Regions from separate parts of the Streptomyces sp. NPDC050759 genome, predicted to be linked through region 1. Evidence: riboswitches for the same ligand, from Rfam matches in the RefSeq annotation. Region 1 holds a riboswitch; the other holds the start of a gene.
The links. Region 1 has a riboswitch for thiamine pyrophosphate ahead of ACIBJB_RS29610 (thiamine ABC transporter substrate binding subunit). Riboswitches for the same ligand answer to the same signal wherever they lie in the genome.
Positions count from the first base shown of each region.

Region 2: another riboswitch for thiamine pyrophosphate. It lies ahead of thiO (glycine oxidase ThiO); the one in region 1 lies ahead of ACIBJB_RS29610 (thiamine ABC transporter substrate binding subunit).

Region 1 covers NZ_JBITGI010000011.1:148,651-155,598, reverse strand. Annotated here, with positions in the region: gene rpsB (30S ribosomal protein S2) at 1-714, shown strand, start outside; gene tsf (translation elongation factor Ts) at 896-1,732, shown strand; gene pyrH (UMP kinase) at 1,921-2,679, shown strand; gene frr (ribosome recycling factor) at 2,827-3,384, shown strand; gene ACIBJB_RS29620 (phosphatidate cytidylyltransferase) at 3,384-4,553, shown strand; gene rlmN (23S rRNA (adenine(2503)-C(2))-methyltransferase RlmN) at 4,687-5,793, shown strand; TPP riboswitch at 5,817-5,924, shown strand; gene ACIBJB_RS29610 (thiamine ABC transporter substrate binding subunit) at 5,921-6,948, shown strand, end outside.
Region 2 covers NZ_JBITGI010000001.1:141,363-148,310, reverse strand. Annotated here, with positions in the region: gene ACIBJB_RS00655 (sulfite oxidase-like oxidoreductase) at 1-294, shown strand, start outside; gene ACIBJB_RS00650 (deoxyribonuclease IV) at 316-1,179, opposite strand; gene pknB (Stk1 family PASTA domain-containing Ser/Thr kinase) at 1,414-3,345, opposite strand; gene ACIBJB_RS00640 (thiazole synthase) at 3,501-4,298, opposite strand; gene thiS (sulfur carrier protein ThiS) at 4,302-4,502, opposite strand; gene thiO (glycine oxidase ThiO) at 4,499-5,662, opposite strand; TPP riboswitch at 5,660-5,771, opposite strand; gene ACIBJB_RS00625 (hypothetical protein) at 5,824-6,174, shown strand; gene ACIBJB_RS00620 (NAD(P)/FAD-dependent oxidoreductase) at 6,207-6,948, shown strand, end outside.

The DNA.
Region 1 (6,948 bases):
CAGGAGGCCATCGCCGAGCAGGCCACCCGCGTCGGCATGCCCTACGTCAACCAGCGCTGGCTGGGCGGCATGCTCACCAACTTCTCGACCGTCTACAAGCGTCTGCAGCGCCTCAAGGAGCTCGAGCAGATCGACTTCGAGGACGTCGCCGCGTCGGGTCTGACCAAGAAGGAGCTTCTCGTGCTCTCGCGCGAGAAGGCCAAGCTGGAGAAGACCCTCGGCGGTATCCGCGAGATGCAGAAGGTGCCCAGCGCCGTCTGGATCGTGGACACCAAGAAGGAGCACATCGCGGTCGGCGAGGCCCGGAAGCTCAACATCCCGGTCGTCGCCATCCTCGACACCAACTGCGACCCCGACGAGGTCGACTACAAGATCCCGGGCAACGACGACGCGATCCGCTCCGTCACCCTGCTCACCCGTGTGATCGCGGACGCGGTCGCCGAGGGCCTCATCTCCCGCTCTCGCGTCGCCACCGGTGACAAGGGCGAGAAGGCCGCGGGCGAGCCGCTCGCCGAGTGGGAGCGCGACCTGCTCGAGGGTGGCGAGAAGAAGGCCGAGGAGGCCCCCGCCTCCGAGGCCGCTCCGGCCGCGGAGGCCACCGAGGCTCCTGCTGCCGAGGCCCCCGCCGCCGAGACCGAGGCCCCGGCTGAGGCGCCCGCTGCCGAGGCTCCCGCCGCCGAGGCCGCTCCGGCCGCGGACGCCGAGCAGGCCTGATCCGTCAGCGTCAGGGGTGACGGCGGGAGCGGTACTGCATTCATCAGCGCCTCCGGCGCGGTGAACTCCGCTCCCGCCGTTCACCCGTAGGTCAGCGGAGAGTCGGCGGCCCCGGCTACATAGGGGCCGTAGACCCCGTAGATCTTCGATCTTCCAGACTTCGAGAAAGATTCACAGACTCATGGCGAACTACACCGCCGCCGACGTCAAGAAGCTCCGTGAGCTCACGGGCGCCGGCATGATGGACTGCAAGAAGGCGCTGGACGAGGCCGCGGGCGACGTCGAGAAGGCCGTCGAGGCGCTCCGGATCAAGGGCCAGAAGGGCGTCGCCAAGCGCGAGGGCCGCTCCGCCGAGAACGGCGCCGTGGTCTCGATCATCGCCGACGACAACTCCTCCGGCGTCCTCGTCGAGCTCAAGTGTGAGACGGACTTCGTCGCCAAGGGCGAGAAGTTCCAGTCCGTCGCCAACACGATCGCCGAGCACGTCGCCAAGACCTCCCCGGCCGACCTGGAGGCCCTGCTCGCCTCCGAGATCGAGGCCGGCAAGACCGTCCAGGCGTTCGTGGACGAGGCCAACGCCAACCTGGGCGAGAAGATCGTCCTGGACCGCTTCGCGGTGTTCGCGGACGGCTTCGTGACGGCGTACATGCACCGCACGATGCCCGACCTGCCCCCGCAGATCGGTGTCCTCGTCGAGCTGGACAAGCCGAACGCCGAGGTCGCCCGCGGTGTCGCCCAGCACATCGCCGCCTTCGCGCCGAAGTACCTCTCCAAGGAGGACGTGCCGGCCGAGGTCGTCGAGTCCGAGCGTCGTATCGCCGAGGAGACCACCCGCGCCGAGGGCAAGCCCGAGGCCGCGATCGCCAAGATCGTCGAGGGTCGCCTGAACGGCTTCTTCAAGGACGCCACGCTGCTCGGTCAGCCGTACGCGCTCGACAACAAGAAGTCGGTCCAGAAGGTTCTGGACGAGGCCGGTGTCACCCTGAAGCGCTTCACGCGCATCAAGGTCGGCATCTGAGTCCGTACCGCGAGCGACGCGCGGGCCCTATAGGGTCGTCAGCAGTCGTCCGGTACGCCGCCACGCACGCGCGTGGCGGACGACAGCAGATCTGACGAGGAGGCCATTGCCGCGCATGGGATGCGAACCAGTTCCCACCGGCAATGGCCTTCTTCGTATGTGCAACAGGTGAAAGAGGCGGGATCCCCATGACCACCAAGGCCCAGAAGAGCGACGACGGCAAAGTGCGCGGCCGGTTTCTGCTGAAGCTGTCCGGAGAGGCGTTCGCCGGTGGCGGGGGCCTGGGTGTGGACCCCGACGTGGTGCACAAGATCGCTCGTGAGATCGCCGCCGTCGTCCGGGACGGTGCCGAGATCGCCGTCGTCATCGGTGGCGGCAACTTCTTCCGCGGTGCCGAACTCCAGCAGCGTGGCATGGACCGCGCCCGCTCGGACTACATGGGCATGCTCGGCACCGTGATGAACTGCCTCGCCCTCCAGGACTTCCTGGAGAAGGAGGGCATCCAGTCCCGGGTGCAGACCGCCATCACCATGGGGCAGGTCGCCGAGCCGTACATCCCGCTGCGTGCCGTGCGCCACCTGGAGAAGGGCCGCGTGGTCATCTTCGGCGCCGGTATGGGCATGCCGTACTTCTCCACCGACACCACCGCCGCGCAGCGCGCCCTGGAGATCGACGCCGAGGCGCTGCTCATGGGCAAGAACGGCGTGGACGGGGTCTACGACTCCGACCCGAAGACCAACCCCGACGCGGTCAAGTTCGACGCCCTTGGATACGGCGAGGTCATCACCCGTGACCTGAAGGTCGCCGACGCCACCGCCGTCACACTGTGCCGCGACAACAAGCTTCCGATCCTGGTGTTCGAGCTCCTGGCGGAGGGCAATATCGCGCGCGCCGTCAAGGGTGAGAAGATCGGCACGCTTGTGGGTGACCAGGACAGCCGGGACTGACCCGGGATACACCCGGTCCCTGACCGGGGGATGGACAATGTCCTGCCGGTCGGGAACCGTGCAGGAAGAAGACGCGACGCAGCCGGCCGCCGCCCCCACGCATATGGAACAGCAGCCGGGCCTACTCAAGACACGCAGGAGCAAGTGGTGATCGAAGAGACCCTCCTCGAGGCCGAGGAGAAGATGGAGAAGGCCGTCGTGGTCGCCAAGGAGGACTTCGCCGCGATCCGCACCGGGCGTGCGCACCCGGCGATGTTCAACAAGATCGTGGCCGACTACTACGGCGCGCCGACGCCGATCAACCAGCTGGCTTCGTTCTCCGTGCCGGAGCCGCGCATGGCCGTGGTGACCCCGTTCGACAAGACCGCCCTGCGCAACATCGAACAGGCGATCCGCGACTCCGACCTGGGCGTCAACCCGAGCAACGACGGCAACATCATCCGGGTGGTGTTCCCCGAGCTCACCGAGGAGCGCCGCCGCGACTACATCAAGGTCGCCAAGGCCAAGGCCGAGGACTCGCGCGTGTCCATCCGCTCGGTCCGCCGCAAGGCCAAGGACGCGATCGACAAGCTCGTCAAGGACGGCGAGGTCGGCGAGGACGAGGGCCGCCGTGCGGAGAAGGAGCTCGACGACGCGACGCACAAGTACGTCGCCCAGGTGGACGAGCTCCTCAAGCACAAGGAAGCAGAGCTTCTCGAGGTCTGATGAACGACTCTTCCTGGGCGACGCCGCCCCACGCCGGGTACTGGGGGCCGTCCGACCAGGGGCCTGCTCAGGGGGCTGACCCGGCGGGTCCCGCGTACGATGCGCATGACGCGCAGCACACTCGGCCCATGCCCATCGTGCCCGACGGACCCGCTGAACCTCGGTACGGCGGCGACCAGGATGACGACCGGGGGACCGCTCGGCTGAGCGGTCCCTTGTTCCGGGACGACCAGTTCCGGGACGAGGCGTTCCGCGACGAGACCACGTCGGCGCAGCCCTACGCGGCGGCGCCGCAGAAGCAGAATCCGGAGCCCATGCCCGACTCCTCGCAGCCGGCGCCCGCGCCGCAGAAGAAGAGCGCGGGGCGGGATCTGGGTGCCGCCATAGGGGTCGGGGTCGGACTCGGTGCGGTGATCATCGCGTCGCTGTTCTTCGTCAAGGCCGCCTTCGTCGGCGTGATAGCGGTCGCCGTCGTCGTGGGTCTGTGGGAGCTGACCAGCAGGCTTCAGGAGCGCAAGGGCATCAAGGCGCCGCTCGTGCCGCTGGCGCTCGGCGGGGCCGCGATGGTCGTCGCGGGGTACGTCAGGGGCGCCGAGGGGGCCTGGGTCGCCATGGCCCTCACGGCACTCGCCGTCCTCGTCTGGCGGATGACGGAACCGCCGGAGGGCTACCTCAAGGACGTCACGGCGGGCGTCTTCGCGGCGTTCTACGTCCCGTTCCTGGCCACGTTCGTCGCGATGATGCTGACGGCGGAGGACGGGGCGGCCCGGGTCCTGATGTTTCTGCTCCTGACCGTCGTCAGCGACACCGGGGCGTACGCCGTCGGCTGGCGCTTCGGCACCCACAAGCTCGCGCCGCGCATCAGCCCCGGCAAGACCCGCGAGGGCCTGGCCGGGGCGGTGCTGTTCGCGATGGTGGCGGGCGCGCTGTGCATGCAGTTCCTGATCGACGACGGCACCTGGTGGCAGGGCCTGCTCCTGGGCCTCGCGGTCGCGGCCAGCGCGACGCTGGGTGACCTCGGCGAGTCGATGATCAAGCGGGACCTCGGCATCAAGGACATGGGCTCCCTCCTGCCGGGCCACGGCGGCATCATGGACCGCCTGGACTCCCTCCTGCCGACGGCTCCGGTGGTGTGGCTGCTGCTGGTGCTGTTCGTGGGCTCCGGCTGACCTGCTTCGCGTGTACGGCTTTCCCGGCCCCCGTCCTGTTCAGGGCGGGGGCCGCGTCGTCAGGTTCTCCCGGCCTTCGGCGTGTGGATCTTCTGGACGCGGCCGCTGAATGATCTGCGACACTGGAACAGTTATGCCTGCACCCGGAGAACTCACTTTCGTCGCCCCCCGCGGAGCCAAGAAGCCGCCGCGGCACCTTGCCGATCTCACGCCCGCCGAGCGCAAGGAGGTCGTGGCGGGGATCGGGGAGAAGCCGTTTCGCGCCAAGCAGCTCTCGCAGCACTACTTCGCGCGGTACGCGCACGACCCGGCGGAGTGGACCGACATCCCGGCCGGCGCGCGCGGCAAGCTCCAGGAGGCGCTGCTTCCCGAGCTCATGACCGTCGTACGGCATCTGTCGACCGACCAGGGGACCACGCGCAAGACGTTGTGGCGGCTGTTCGACGGGACGCTCGTGGAGTCGGTGCTGATGCGGTATCCGGACAGGGTGACCATGTGCATCAGCTCGCAGGCGGGTTGTGGCATGAACTGCCCCTTCTGCGCCACCGGGCAGGCGGGACTGGACCGCAATCTGTCCACCGCCGAGATCGTGCACCAGATCGTGGACGGGATGCGGGCGCTCCGGGACGGAGAGGTGCCGGGCGGGCCCGCGCGGCTCTCCAACATCGTCTTCATGGGGATGGGCGAGCCGCTCGCCAACTACAAGCGGGTCGTCGGCTCCATTCGCGCGCTCACCGATCCCGCGCCCGACGGGCTCGGTCTCTCCCAGCGCGGCATCACGGTGTCGACCGTGGGGCTCGTGCCCGCCATTCACCGGTTCGCCGACGAAGGCTTCAAGTGCCGGCTCGCGATCTCCCTGCACGCCCCCGACGACGAGCTGCGCGACACCCTCGTCCCCGTGAACACGCGGTGGAAGGTGCGCGAGGTGCTCGACGCCGGGTTCGAGTACGTCGAGAAGTCGGGGCGGCGCCTCTCCATCGAGTACGCGCTGATCCGCGACATCAACGACCAGGCCTGGCGCGGTGACCGGCTCGGCCGCCTGCTCAAGGGCAAGCCGGTGCATGTCAACCTGATCCCGCTGAACCCGACGCCCGGGTCCAAGTGGACCGCCTCCCGGCCCGAGGACGAGAAGGCGTTCGTCGAGGCCATCGCCGCCCATGGTGTGCCGGTGACGGTCCGGGACACCCGTGGACAGGAGATCGACGGGGCCTGTGGTCAGCTCGCGGCCACCGAACGGTAGTCTGACGGACGTACGTACATCTTCATATCCGACAGGGGAGCGCCACAGCGCTGAGAGTGCGGCAATCGGGCCGCAGACCCTCTGAACCTCGCCCAGGTCATTCTGGGTAGGAAGTTCGGTCATCACCGTGAACAACAAGAAGTTCTGTGCTGCCGTCGTCGGCCTCGGCCTGGTCACGCTGTCCGCGTGCGGCTCGTCGTCCGACGACTCCGAGAGCTCCGGCTCCAAGAACGTCACCCTCGTCAGCCACGACTCGTGGGCCGTCTCCAAGAGCGTCCTCGCCGACTTCGAGAAGAAGTCCGGCTACCAGGTCAAGGTCCTGGAGGACGGCGACGCCGGGCAGGCCGTCAACAAGGCCATCCTCACCAAGGACAACCCGCAGGGCGACGTCTTCTTCGGCGTCGACAACACCCTGCTCTCCCGCGCGCTCGACAACGGGCTCTTCCAGTCGTACGAGGCCAAGGGCGCCGACCGGATCAAGGCCGGGTACCGGGTCGACGGGGACAAGGTCACGCCCATCGACACCGGCGACATCTGCGTCAACTACGACAAGGCCTACTTCACCGCGCACAAGCTCCAGCCGCCGTCGTCGTACGACGATCTGATCAAGCCCGCCTACAAGAACCTCCTCGTCACCGAGAACGCCTCCACCTCCTCGCCGGGGCTCGGCTTCCTCCTCGGGAGCGCCGCGAAGTACGGCGACGACGGGTGGGAGGGCTACTGGAAGAAGCTCAAGGCCAACGGTGTCAAGGTCGTCGACGGCTGGGAGCAGGCCTACAACGAGGAGTTCTCCGGTTCCGCCGGGGGCAAGAAGGCGAAGGCCGACCGGCCGCTCGTCGTGTCGTACGCCTCCTCGCCGCCCGCCGAGGTGATCTACGCCGACCCGAAGCCGAAGACCGCCCCCACCGGCGTCGCGCAGGGCACCTGCTTCCGGCAGATCGAGTACGCCGGACTGCTGAGCAACGCCGCGAACGCCAAGGGCGGCAAGGCGTTCCTGGACTTCCTGCTCACCAAGGAGTTCCAGCAGGACATGCCGCTCAACATGTTCGTCTATCCGGTCATCGACGGCGCCCAGGTGCCGGACGAGTTCACCGAGTACGGTCCGCAGGCCAAGGATCCCGAGACCATGGACCCGGCGAAGATCGCCGACAACAG
Region 2 (6,948 bases), on a different contig from region 1:
GCCGAGTACGGCTTCAGCTCCAACCTCCGCCTCGAGGACTTCGCGTCCGAGCGCGCGATCTTCGCCACCCACAAGGACGGGGAACTGCTGACCGCGGAGCACGGCTTTCCGCTCCGGCTGGTCGTCCCCCATCTGTACGCCTGGAAGGGGCCCAAATGGGTCCGTGGCGTCGAGTACATGACCGCCGACCGCCGCGGCTTCTGGGAAGAGCGCGGCTATCACAACGTCGGCGATCCCTGGAAGGAACAGCGGTACTCGTACCAGGAGCAGCCGGGAGACGGCCCCGAGCTGTGACGGTCAGTGCGGCCAGTGCCCTTACCCGTTCCGGAGTTTCTTCAGCCTCTCCACGTCCGCTGCGTGCCCCTCCTTGCCGCCGGGCGTTTCGATGATCAGCGGTACGCCCGCGGTGGCGGGGTGGGTCATCAGGGCGCGGAACGGGTCCTCGCCGATGTGGCCGGAGCCGATGTTCTCGTGACGGTCCTTGTGGGCGCCGACCACGTCCTTGGAGTCGTTGGCGTGGATCAGCTTCAGGCGGCCCTCGCCGACGGTCTCCACCAGGAGGTCGAGCGTCTGGTGCATGCCGCTCGGACCGGTGAGGTCGTGGCCGGCCGCGAAGATGTGGCAGGTGTCCAGGCAGACGCCCAGCCTCGGGTGGGCGTCCAGCGCCTCGAAGTACGGGCCGAAGTCCCAGGTGCGGGAGCAGAGGGAGGATCCCTGGCCGGCCGTCGACTCCAGGAGCAGATACGGGTCGTCGTCGTGGGTGAGTTCGTCGAGGAGCGGCAGCAGGTGCTCGCGCACCTGCTTCAGGGCCACGGAACGGTCGCGGCCGCCGGTGGCGCTGCCGGTGTGCACGACGACGCCCAGCGCGCCGATCTCGCGTCCGCGCCTGAGGGAGTGCCGGAGCGAATCGACCGACCTCTCCACGGTCGCCTCGGTGTGTGAGCCGAAGTTGATCAGGTACGGCGCGTGGACGTACGCCGGGATCGCCTCTTGCGCGCAGGCCTCGCGGAACGCCTCGTCCTGGCGGGGGTTTCCGGCGGGGGTGGCCCAGCCGCGCGGGTTGGCGACGAAGACCTGCACGGTCTCGGCGTCGAGGTCACGGGCATACGACAGGCCGACGGAGTTCAGGCCGCCGGCCACGGGGACGTGGCCGCCGACGGGGTTGCGCTGAGTTGTCACCGGTCAAGGGTGCCATTGCCTGCGGCGCTTGGGCGGGTGGGGTGGGGTGCGGCTTCTCGTTGGGCGGTCGCGGGTCGGGGTGGGGCTGTTCGCCGTCGGCGGCTGCGGGTCGGTGGGGGGCTGGGCGCGCAGTTCCCCGCGCCCCTGGGTGGGTGTGGCACAGGGGGTCGCCCCTGCAGCCGTGTGACGGCAAGGAGCTGCCACGCGCCCTGGGCGGGTGTGCGTAGGGGGTCGTCAGCGAATGGTGATCGTGATCGTCGAACCCTTGGGGGCTGTGTCCCCGCCCTTCACGGACTGTTTCTTCACCGTGTCGCCGAACAGGCCGAGCAGGCCGCGGTCCTCGTCGACCTGGAAGCCCGCGTCCTCCAGTTCGGTCTTGGCGTCGTCGACGCTGTCGCCGGTGACGTCCGGGACCTCGATCATCTCGGGGCCCTTGGAGAGCGTCAGGGTGACGGTGTCACCGTCGGCCGCCTGGCTTTCGCCTGCCGGGGTCTGCTTGGCGACCTGGCCCGCGTCGTACTCGGAGTTGACCCGGGTGGTGGCGATCCTCACCTTCAGACCGGCCTCCGTCAGGTCGGCCCTGGCGTCGGCCAGGTCCTCGCCGGTGACGTCCGGGACGTCGACCGGGGCGCCCTTGCTGACGGTGAGCGCGATCGCCGAGCCGGCGCGCAGGGTGGTGCCGTCCTCGGGATCCGTGCTGATCACGAAACCCTTCGGTACGTCGTCGCTGAACTCCCGGGTGACCATGCCCGGTTGCAGCCCTTCCGCCTTCAGCCGGGTCCTGGCAGTACTCAGCGCGTCCCCTTGGACATCGGGCACCTTCACCGTCTGCGGGCCCTTGGAGACGGTGATCGACACGGAGTCGTTGTTCCGTATGCGTTCGCCCACCTCCGGGTCCGTGCTGATGACGGTGCCGCGCTTCACGGTGTCGCTGTAGGCGTACGTGACCTTGCCGGTCTCCAGACCGGCCTCGTCCAGTCGGTCCCGGGCCTGTGCCTCGGTCTTCGTCAGGAGGGCCGGGACCTGGGTGAACTGGCCGGAGTTGATGTACCAGACGCCCGCCCCGAGCCCGAGGGCAAGCAGGATCGCAGCGACGATCAGGAGCGGGCCGCGCCGGGGGCCGCCGGACGAGCGGCCGCGCCGGGAAGGCGGGGGTGGCGGGCTCTCCAGGCGGCTGGTGCGGTGGTACACCGGCTCGTCCTCGTTGACCGGCAGGGGGCGCGGCACGGTGAGGGTGCGCGGGATCACGCTCGTGCGGTTCTCGGCGCCCGCGTACTCCGCCGAGAGCGCCTGCGGCGGTACCGCGTCCAGCTGGTCGGCGCTCAGCCTGCCGTGTGCCTCGCGGGTCTGCGCGAGCAGCGCCACGGCGTCGTACGGACGCAGGTCCGGGGTGCGGGCGGTGGCCGACGCGACCAGCTCGTCCAGTTCGTACGGCAGCCCCGGGACCACGGCCGAGGGCGGCGGGACGTCTTCGTGGAGGTGCTTGTAGAGGACGACGGCGGGGGAGTCGCCGTCGTGCGGGCGATCGCCGGTCAGCATCTCGTACAGGACCACACCGCACGCGTACACGTCGACGCGGGCGTCCGCGGTGCCTGGCTGCTCGATCTGCTCGGGCGAGAGATAGGACACGGTGCCGAGTACGGCTCCGGTGGTGCTGGTCACGGTGTTCACCGACCGCACGAGTCCGAAGTCGGCGACCTTGACCCGGCCGTCGTCCCCTATCAGGACGTTCTCCGGCTTCATGTCCCGGTGTACGAAACCTGCCCGGTGTGCGGCGCCGAGCGCGGCGAGCACGGGCTCCAGGATGTCCAGGGCGGCGCGCGGCTGCAGGGCCCCGCGCTCGCGGAGCACGTCGCGCAGGGTGCACCCGGCGACGTACTCCATGGCGAGGTAGACGTACGACCCGTCGGTGCCCTGGTCGAAGACCTGCACGACGTTGGGGTGGGCGAGCCGGGCGACGGACTTGGCCTCCCGGATGAACCGCTCGACGAAGGACCCGTCCGCCGCGAGCGCGGGGTGCATCACCTTGAGCGCGAGCACGCGGTCCAGACGGGTGTCCAGGGCCCGGTAGACCGTGGCCATCCCGCCGACCGCGATCCGCGCGTCCACGCGATAGCGGCCGTCGAGCACCTGCCCGACCAGCGGGTCCTGAAGGGTCGTATCCACGCAGGTGAGTGTACGAGCCGACGCTGACAGCCCGTCCGGTTCGGCCGATATCGAGGCGGGACTGCAGCGTAGCTGTGACGCAGATCGCACGGAGGTGCCGGTCGGGGACAGGCGTGCCACTCGGGTCACGTCCCTCGCCCAGGCCCCACGTCAGGTCACTGGAAAGCAGGCCGCTCCGGGTCCAGTACCGCCCTGCCCGCCACCGGAGACGACGCCTCGGCGAAGTGCCGTCGGGGGATCCGCCCCGCCCGGTACGCCAGCCGCCCCGCCTCCACCGCGTGCCGCATCGCGTGCGCCATCAGCTCGGGCTCCTGCGCCCGCGTCACCGCTGAGGCGAGCATCACACCCGCGCACCCGAGCTCCATCGCCAGAGCAGCGTCCGACGCCGTGCCCGCCCCCGCGTCCAGGATCACCGGCACCCGCGCGTGCTCGACGATCAGCTGGAAGTTGTGCGGGTTGCGGATGCCGAGGCCCGAGCCGATCGGTGAGCCCAGCGGCATGACCGCCGCGCAGCCCACGTCCTCCAGCTTCCGGGCGAGCACCGGGTCGTCGTTTGTGTACGGCAGCACCGTGAAGCCGTCGTCCACCAGGGTCTCCGCCGCGTCCAGCAGCTCTATGGGATCCGGCAGAAGGGTGCGCTCGTCGGCGATGACCTCCAGCTTGACCAGGTCGGTGCCGAGCGCCTCGCGCGCGAGGCGGGCCGTCAGGACGGCCTCTCCGGCGGTGAAACAGCCCGCGGTGTTCGGGAGCACCCGGATGCCGAGCCTCTCCAGTACGGACAGCACCGAGCCGTGCACCGAGGGGTCCACGCGACGCATCGCGACCGTCGTCAGCTCGGTGCCGGAGGCGACCAGGGCCCGCTCGAGCACGTCCAGGCTGGGCGCCCCGCCCGTGCCCATGATCAGCCGGGACGAGAAGGACGTACCGCTGATGACAAAGGGATCGTCGGCCATGGGTCAGCCTCCTTGGACGGCGGTGAGGACTTCCACGCGGTCACCCTCGGAGAGGGACGTCGCGGGCCACTGCGCGCGCGGGACGACGGTTTCGTTGAGCGCCGCGGCCACCCCGGACGGCGCCGGCGTCAGCGCCCGCACGACGGTGTCGAGAGCCGTGCCGGGAGCGAACTCCCGGGTCTCCCCGTTGACGGAGATGTTCATGCCGGCTGCTCCAGGAGTTCCGTGGCGGCGAATCGCCTCGGGGTGAACGGGCGGGCCACATCGGGGAGTTCACCCGTCGTCAGAACGTGCGCCATGGCGTCCCCGGTGATCGGCGTGAGCAGCACGCCATTGCGGTAGTGGCCGGTCGCGAGCACCAGCCCGGTCAGTTCCGTGGGTCCGAGCAGCGGGGCGTTGTCCGGGGACCCCGGGCGCAGACCCGCGCGGGTCTCCGTGAGCGGCAGCTCGGTGATGCCGGGGACCAGTTCGTGGGCGTCCCGCAGCAGCTCGTACACCCCGCCCGCGGTCACCGTCGTGTCCCAGCCCAGCTCCTCGCTGGTCGCGCCGATCACCAGCTCGCCGTTCTCCCGCGGCACCAGGTAGACCTGGCTGCCGCGGACCACGGCCCGCACCGTGCGGCTCAGGAAGGGCGCGCTGCGCGGCGGCACGGTCAGCCGCAGCACCTGGCCCTTCACGGGCCGTACCGGGGGCAGGACATCCGCTGGGACCCCTTCGAGGCGGCCGCTGAGACTTCCGGCGGCGAGCACCACCTGCCCCCCGCCCAGCTCGTCGCCGTCGGTCGTGGTGACCCCCGCGGCCCGGTCCCCTGCGACCCGGAGGCCCTTGGCCCACGCGCGGTGGAAGACGACACCCGCCTGCTCGCACGCGGCCAGCAACGCGCGCGTGAGCCGCCGTGGATCGATCTGGTGATCGCCGTCCACCCGCAGTCCGCCCCGCACCCCCGGTGCGAGCATCGGCTCCAGGCGTCGGCACTCCCGGCCGGACAGCCACTCCGACTCCAGCCCCGACTGCCGCTGCAACGCGTGCAGTTCGCGCAGGTGGGCGCGGTCGTCGGCGTCCAGAGCCACGGCGAGTGTGCCGCAGCGGCGGTAGCCGAGGTCGAGGCCTGTCAGGTCGGTGAGCTCGGCCGCGAAGTCGGGATAGCGGTGGGCCGAGGCGAGGTTCAGCCCCAGCAGGGTGTGCTCGCCGTAGTGCAGTTCGGTGACCGCGGCCAGCATCCCGGCAGCCACCTGGGCGGCCCCGCCGCCCGGTTCGGGGTCCACGACGGCCGTGGTGAGCCCGCGCTGCGCGGCCCGCCAGGCCGTGACCAGGCCGATGATGCCGCCCCCGACGACGAGGACGTCTGACGTACGTGAGGACATGGGCGTCCAGCCCCTCCCTTCGCCGGCATGACCCGGATCAGGTTCGTACGGTCGGAGGCCGCCAGCCTCCCTCTCAGCCCGGTGCGTCCGGGCTCCCGCGAGTGCTCTACGTTGGCCACCCTAGCCCGTGCCCGTGCGCCTCTGTAAGGGAGCCTTCCGCCATGCCCCGCTCGCTCGACGGCCTCGTCCTCGCCCCGGTCGCCGATCAGGCACCGGGTCAGGTGGGTACACGGACCCGGTTCACCTACCACGAGCAGGACGGGGAGATCTGGGCCGAGTACGCGGGCGGTGACGTCGTACGCGGACATCTCGTCGGCACGCGCGCGGGGGACCGTCTCGACTTCAGGTACGTGCAGCTGAAGCACGACGGAACGACATCCTCCGGGCACTGCGTCTCGACGGTCGTGGAGCTTGTCGACGGCCGGCTGCGGTTGGAGGAGACGTGGGAGTGGGAGTCGCAGCCGGGCAGCGGTACGAGTGTTGTGGAACAGGTCACTGAGCACGACTCCTGACTGACGGATTGTCAGGTGACTAGGGTGATCAAATGAGCGAGCAGACGCAGGCGCAGCGGCGGGTGGTCGTGGTCGGCGCGGGCATGGCCGGCGTGCAGACCGCGGTCGCCCTGCGCGAACAGGGATTCAAGGGCACGGTCACGGTGATCGGCGCGGAGCCCCATCAGCCGTACGACCGTCCGCCGCTGTCCAAGGCCGTGCTGCTCGGCAAGGCCGAGGACTCCGCCTTCGACGTGGACTTCGAGGCCCTCGGCATCGAACTGCTGCTCGGCCGCGAGGCGCTGGGCGTACGCCCCGAAGCGCACGAACTGGACACCGAAGCCGGGCCTGTCCCGTACGACGTCCTGGTCCTCGCCACCGGTGCCGAACCGATCCGGCTGCCCGGCACGGAGGGTGTGCCGGGCGTGCATCTGCTGCGCACCCTGGACGACGCCGAACGGCTGCGCCCCGTGCTCGCCCGACAGCACGACATCGTGGTCGTCGGCGCGGGCTGGATCGGCGCCGAGTTCGCCACCGCCGCGCGCGAGGCGGGCTGCGCGGTGACGGTCGTGGAAGCCGCCGACCGGCCGCTCGCGGGCGCGCTGCCCGCCGAGGTGGCCGCGCCGATGACCTCCTGGTACGCCGACGCGGGTGCCGTGCTGCGCACACACGCGCGCGTGGAGCGCGTCGAGCCCGGCGCGGTCGTCCTGGACGACGGCTCCCGGGTGGCCGCGGGCGCGGTCGTGGTGGGTATCGGCGCCCGGCCCGCCACGGCCTGGCTCGCAGGTTCGGGCA